DNA from 3 places in the Listeria sp. ILCC792 genome. Region 2 is predicted to be linked to each of the others. Evidence: riboswitches for the same ligand, from Rfam matches in the RefSeq annotation. Region 2 holds a riboswitch; each other region holds the start of a gene.

Region 1 (2,264 bases), on a different contig from region 2:
CGCACAAGCAATTTTATCGCGGGAAATCGGTTTTAATCGTTGGGCAAATTGCGGATTTAGGGGAGAAAGGTCCTGAAGTGCACGTTAAAATTATGAAGGACGTGCTAGGCAGTGACGCCGATTATATTTTTGGTTATGGCAGCTTGTTTGAAGGTTTGTTTAAACAAAACCAAAATGAGCGAATTCGGTGGTTCAGCAATTTAGTGGACTTGCGAAGCCTCTTGCGCGACATTTTGACGGAAGATAGTTTGCTCGTGTTGAAGGGTTCTGTGACGGGTAGCGATTTCCATAAATTGGGTGGCTTGCTGAAAAGGGAATACCAAAAAAGAGAAGGCTAAAATGCCTTCTCTTCTGTTTTTTGAAGCAAAAACTCGGATAGGATTGGGGCGAATTTTGGGACTTCGGATTGGACTAAAAAGGCGTCGTGTCCGTAGTCGGAATCAATTTCGTGGTAGGAAACTGGGACGCCAGCTGTTTTTAAGAGTTCGAAATCGCGTCTTAGGTCGCGAATGCGGAAAAGCTGGTCGGACGTAATGCCAATTAAAAGGTAAGGCACTTGAATGTGCGTATAAGATGGCGCTGCCCCGTCTTGACTGCGGATGACATCGAACAGGTCAATCGCCTTTGTCAAATAAAGGTAGCTGTTAGCGTCAAAGCGTTCGACAAAGCTGTCACCTTGATATTGTAAATAGGATTCGATTTGGAAATGTTCTTTGGAGAAGGTGTCTTTTGAGCTTTCGTCCACTGTGAAGCGTTCAAAGCGCTGGGAGAAAAGTTCGCTTGTGCGATACGTCATCATGCCAACCATGCGAGCGGTTGCGAGGCCGCCTTCTGGTTGTGTGAGATAGTTGCCATCGTTGAATTCAGGGTCGTTTAAAATCGCCATTCGCTGGATAAGATTAAATCCGATGGCATCAGGGCTTGCCGCAAGTGGTGAGGCGATATTGATGACGGAACTGACGGCGTCCGAGTAGCTCACAGCCCATTCCGTTGCCTGCATGCCGCCCATTGATCCACCAATGACGGCTTTTAATTTTGTGATGCCAAGCGTTTTGATGAGTTCATATTGAACGCGAACGATATCTTTTACACTAAAACGTGGGAATGATAGGCGATACTGTGCGCCTGTGTCTGGATTGACGGACGAAGGGCCTGTCGAGCCGCTACAGCCGCCAAATACGTTTGTGCAAATAATAAAATAGCGCTTTGTGTCGAGTGCTTTTCCTGGGCCAATGTAATCGTCCCACCAGCCTGGTGCGTCAGTTTCGTGATGCTTCGCCGCATGGGCGGTTCCGGTAAGTGCATGTTCAAGCAAAATCACATTTGTTTTATCATCATTTAGTGTTCCGTAGGTTTCATAACCGATTTCAATCGGCTGAAGTCTTGCTCCGTTTTCCAAAATAAAAGCTTCTTTTTGAAATAATAATTGTTGTTTTAATCCCATTTTTAGACACCCTTTCATGAAGTTGATACGTGCGGAGCGTGCAAAAAACCCCTCCTAGCAAAAAATAAGCCAGAAGGGGTAGATATGTAAGAACGACTACCGACTTATCTTTCAGAATTAACTGCTGGAATTAGCACCGTGATCATTTGTCCGGTTGCTAAGGCTTCATCGGGCCAGTCCCTCCGCCTTTCTTGATAAGAAAACATATGAAATTAAGTTTAATCATAAGCGTGTTCAGACAATTTGTCAAGCAGGCGGAAAAGTTGTTTTTCTGTTTTTTAGGCTGATAAAATGGAGTAGGGGTGCTGGAAATGAAATTTAAGATTGTTAAACGAAAAATTCACGATATTCCAGTTTTGGAAATTACGAGTAAGACGAGCGTAGACAAGCCGCTACCTTTAGCGATTTATTATCATGGCTGGCAGACAAGCAAAGAACTCGTTTTAACACAGGGGAGAAAGCTAGCGAGTCGAGGGTTCAGGGTGTGCCTTCCGGACGCGCCAAACCACGGTGAGCGCCACCAAACTGTGTCCTCGGTCATTTCCTTAACATTTTGGAACAGCATTCAAGGAAATTTAGCAGAATACGAATTTATTCGCGACCATTATTTGGCGCAAAGTCTCACGACAGAAATTTTTGTCGGCGGCGTTTCGATGGGCGGCATTACCACGTGCGCGCTCCTAACGCATCACCCTGAAATCAAGGCAGCAGCTTGCATCATGGGCGAACCAAGCCCACTCAGTTTTCGCGCCCGCACCATTAGCCGGGCTAGTGAACGCCAAATTAAACTCCCGAGTGATTATGCGGATTTACTCGCTTG
Region 2 (2,264 bases):
GTTTATCCTTTTGCACAAGTCGCGTTAAAATTTCAAGCTCCGCACGTTTCGCCTGAACATCCGCCCGCCAAACATTGCGCCCATCAATGATTCCCGCCGCCAAATATTTATTATCTGGAAAACCAAATTTTTGAATTCTCTCAAGCGTCTCACCATGGTCGTGAACGAAATCCAGTCCAATCGCATCCACCGGCAATTTTACAACCGCCTCATACGCGTCCACACTTTCAAAATACGTTTGCAAAATCAATTTCGCATGTGGCGCCGCTGCGCGTAATTCCGCGTACACCTCTTCAAAAAGTGCTACTTCTTCTTTTGCTAAACTCGTCGCAAGAATTGGTTCGTCTAGTTGAATCCATTTCGCGCCCGCCGCATCTAGCTCTTCAATAATCGTTTTATAAAGCGGTAAGAACTTCTGAACTAAACTCGCGAAATCATTTTTATCGGCACCTTTTCCAAGTTTCAAATAAGTAATTGGCCCAATGATGACCGGCTTTCCATCAATACCTAGCTCCTTTTTCGCTTCTAAATAAGCTTTTAGCGCCCTATTCTCTAAGAGTTTCGGCTCCACATCGTCAAGCTCTGGAACGATGTAATGGTAATTCGTGTTGAACCATTTCGTCATCTCAGAAGCAACCGCCGTATCGTTCCCGCGCGCGATGTCAAAATATGTACGTAGCGACACCTCGTTCGTAAAATTCCCAAAACGTTTCGGAATCACACCAAACGCCACACTCAAATCAAGCACATGGTCGTACAGTGTAAAATCATTGACCGGAATAATCTCAATCCCTTTTTCTTTCTGTTTGTTTAAAGCAGCCAATCGAATCGCCTTTGTTTCAGAAAGAAGTGTATCTTCTGAAATTTTGTTATTCCAAAAATTTTCTAACGATTTTTTCCATTCGCGATTCTCTCCAAGACGTGGATACCCTAAATTTGAACTAAGTACTTTTACCATTTACCTCATCCTCTCTTTTTTATGACGCGAAAAAGCCTCCCTAGATAGAGAGGCTAAAATAATTCGAAAATAAACGAAAAATTAGTTCTCTCTTATCTTTCAAAGCAACATGCTTTGCAGGATTTAGCACCTTTTCAAAAAACTTGAAAGGTTGCCGGGTTTCATCGGGCCAGTCCCTCTACCACTCGTTATAAGAGTTTCATATTTAATTTACATATCAAATGTATTGAAATCATAATACCAAAAATAAATCTATGCTGTCAATCTTTTTTTTGAAAATAATAAAATTCCTCCCAAAATAAGAAGCAGAGCAATCGTAAAATAAAAGCTCCTCGGGCCGACCATAGTAATCAAAGCCCCCGCTACACTCGGCCCCAAAATACTCCCCACACTAAAACACATCCCCACCAAAATATTTCCAGCAGGAAGAAGATCAAGCGGCGTCAAATCCGTCATATATGAAAGCCCAAGTGAATAAAGCGATCCCACAAGTATCCCGAGCACAAAGAAAATCACAATAAAAAGCACACTACTCGAAACAAATGCTGTTAGGAAGAAAACGAGACCACCTAAAAACGTTAAAATTGGCAACACGCGCCCGCGCCCCATCCGATCACTAAAAATCCCAATTGGAACCTGAAACAAAATCGTCCCTACCGAGAAAGCAGAAATAATAAACGTAATCATATATGTTTCAATCCCAAACCTAAGCCCCACAATTGGGAAAGTCGCGTTTAAACCCGTCTCCAAAACACCATATAAAAAGGGTGGTATCATCGCTACTCAAGCAATTTTCATCACATCAGAAAAACGCTTCATACTATCGAAAAAAGAAATTTTGCGAATTTCCGTCCCTTCCGAAATAAATTCATTTTTCAGCGTCAAAATTAATCCCCACGCCAAGAGAACTAACACACCGGAAATATAAAATGGCAAATTAGGACTTACATCCATCAAATTCACAAGCTGCGGTCCAACCGCAAATCCAAGTGAAAAAAACAAGCCATAAATCGCCATATTCCTGCCACGTTTGCTCGGTTCCGTCGTAGCTCCAATCCAAGTTTGCGACGAAAAATGTAGCATATGATCCCCCACACCAATAACAAGACGCAGCAAAAACCAAAAATACAAATTAAACCACATCGGGAACAAAAATAGCGCCACCGCAACTAATCCCCCGCCAACCACAATAATCGGCTTAAATCCAAATTTATGTAGCGGCGCTTCAATAAATGGCGACACCAACAAAACTCCAATATAAATCCCCGTCGCATGAAATCCATTCACACTCGAACTAATCCCCATT
Region 3 (2,264 bases), on a different contig from region 2:
TCTTATACACGCTTAGAAAGTGCTGAATATACGTTGGAAAATGATCGGTTAGATATGGTCGAGCTGCTCCGCCAACTTGTCGCAGAATTTGATGGACTTGCACGTGATAAGGGCATGGAAATCATTGAAACTTATGAGGCGGACAATTTAGTTGTGAGCGGTGACGGCAATCAGATTATGCGCCTCTTTGAAAACTTGTTTTCAAATGCCCTTAGATACGGGGAAGGCAATCAACATATCGATTTAGTTGCCCGAAAAGAAGAAGACTTTGCGGTGATTGATGTCATTAATTACGGTGAGGAAATTCCCGCGCTTGATTTGCCACATTTGTTCGACCGCTTTTATAAAGTCGATAAAAATCGTACGACGACAGGCACGGGTCTTGGCCTTGCGATTGCAAAATCAATCGTGGAACGCCACGGCGGCCTTGTGATGGCGACAAGTAAACATCATAAGACAACATTTACCGTGAAATTACCATTAATTTAAACGAGCAATTTCAAGCTCATATTGATTCAATCTTTAGCTTTTCTTTCCCATTTCTTTCCCGCGTTTTTAGCTTAAGGAAGTAAAATTTAAGCTAGGAGGGGAAAAAATGACAAAGAAAAGCTTTTTTATTATGTCGATTGCTATTTTAACGGTCATTGCTGTCTTTTATTATACTTATCAAACGAGCCCCGGATTATCCGAAAGCATTTCCTCGATACATAAATCTGAAATTTACTGTTGACAAAACAGCGTTCTAAATGTAATATGAAAAAACAGGACGCGTTTCAAGCGCGCCAATTATAATTTAATTCTTATCCAGAGTGGTGGAGGGATATGCCCGACGAAGCCCAGCAACCTAAGTAAACACTTAAGGTGCTAATTCATACAGAACAGATTGGTTCTGAAAGATGAGAAGAAAGTCGTACAACGCTAAATTCGTGCCTTTCTGCTCATGCAGGAAGGCTTTTTACATTGAGAGAAAAAGGTGAAGCGAATGATAACACTCCAAAATGTGGTAAAAGATTATGCGACAAGAAAAAATAAAGTGCGGGCGGTCGATGACGTTAGCTTGGAAATTGCAGAAGGCGAGATTTTCGGTGTCATCGGTTACTCTGGCGCGGGGAAAAGTAGTCTGATTCGACTGTTCAATGGTTTGGAACTTCCAACAGCAGGACAAGTTGACGTAAACGGCAAGGTAGTAAGCCAAATCCGCGGGAGAGAACTTCGGAAGGCTCGGCAAAAAATTGGGATGATTTTTCAGCATTTCAATTTGCTATGGTCGCGAACCGTTTTTGACAACATTGCGTTCCCACTAGAAATTGCAGGCGTACGCGGACAAAAACGAAAAAATCGTGTGAACGAACTTATCCGTTTAGTCGGACTTGAGGGTAAAGAAGATGCTTACCCGTCGGAACTGAGCGGTGGACAAAAACAGCGCGTTGGAATTGCGAGGGCACTGGCTAACGACCCAACTGTACTACTTTGTGATGAAGCGACAAGCGCACTTGATCCGCAAACGACTGATGAAGTCTTAGAGCTCCTACTAGATATTAACAAGCGTTTAAATTTGACGATTATCGTTATTACACATGAAATGCACGTTATTCGTAAAATTTGTAACCGAGTTGCCGTTATGGAGGCTGGGAAAGTGGTTGAGTTAGGCGACGTTTTAGACGTTTTCAAACATCCGAAACAGCCTGTGACGAAGCGGTTCATTGAACAAGTCACAGAATCAGATGAAACGGAAGAATTAATTCACCTACTGCTTGAAAACTATTCGGAAGGCAAGCTCGTTAAACTGCTCTTCATGAGTGAAAATGCGACAAGGCCGGTCATTTCGGAAGTCGCAAAACAACATGATGTGTCGCTAAACGTGCTTCACGGAAGCTTAACGCAAACGCAAAACGGCGCTTACGGGACGCTTTACGTGCAAATTGAAGGTAGCGACGCGGAAATTGAAAATACGATTCAGCATTTACGCGACTTGAAGATTGAAACAGAGGTGATTGAAGGATGAAGGAACTCTTCCCAGACGTTGACTGGCAACTGATGTGGGGCTACACGCAAGAAACGCTCTACATGACACTTTATTCTTTAGTTGCTGTTTTCATACTTGGTATTTTACTCGGCTTATTGCTCTTTTTAACGAATCGAAATGAAGGAATGCCTGCCAAAATTTTATATTGGATTACAGCAATACTCGTAAACGTATTCCGATCGATTCCATTCATTATCCTAATCGTGCTACTTTTACCAATGACAAAAACGCTCGTTGG

The links. Region 2 has a riboswitch for S-adenosylmethionine ahead of metE (5-methyltetrahydropteroyltriglutamate--homocysteine S-methyltransferase). Riboswitches for the same ligand answer to the same signal wherever they lie in the genome.
Region 1: linked by a shared signal. The riboswitch ahead of CFS60_RS09520 (homoserine O-acetyltransferase) and the one ahead of metE (5-methyltetrahydropteroyltriglutamate--homocysteine S-methyltransferase) in region 2 are both predicted to bind S-adenosylmethionine.
Region 3: linked by a shared signal. The riboswitch ahead of CFS60_RS08195 (methionine ABC transporter ATP-binding protein) and the one ahead of metE (5-methyltetrahydropteroyltriglutamate--homocysteine S-methyltransferase) in region 2 are both predicted to bind S-adenosylmethionine.

What each region holds. Positions count from the first base shown of each region.
Region 1 is NZ_FYBO01000008.1:44,129-46,392, forward strand. It holds gene CFS60_RS09515 (Mur ligase family protein) at 1-338, shown strand, start outside; gene CFS60_RS09520 (homoserine O-acetyltransferase) at 335-1,444, opposite strand; SAM riboswitch class I at 1,546-1,645, opposite strand; gene CFS60_RS09525 (alpha/beta fold hydrolase) at 1,756-2,264, shown strand, end outside.
Region 2 is NZ_FYBO01000014.1:2,361-4,624, reverse strand. It holds gene metE (5-methyltetrahydropteroyltriglutamate--homocysteine S-methyltransferase) at 1-958, opposite strand, end outside; SAM riboswitch class I at 1,048-1,155, opposite strand; partial or broken gene CFS60_RS12465 (MFS transporter) at 1,211-2,264, opposite strand, start outside.
Region 3 is NZ_FYBO01000006.1:86,808-89,071, forward strand. It holds gene CFS60_RS08190 (cell wall metabolism sensor histidine kinase WalK) at 1-489, shown strand, start outside; gene CFS60_RS14055 (hypothetical protein) at 596-730, shown strand; SAM riboswitch class I at 798-903, shown strand; gene CFS60_RS08195 (methionine ABC transporter ATP-binding protein) at 983-2,005, shown strand; gene CFS60_RS08200 (methionine ABC transporter permease) at 2,002-2,264, shown strand, end outside.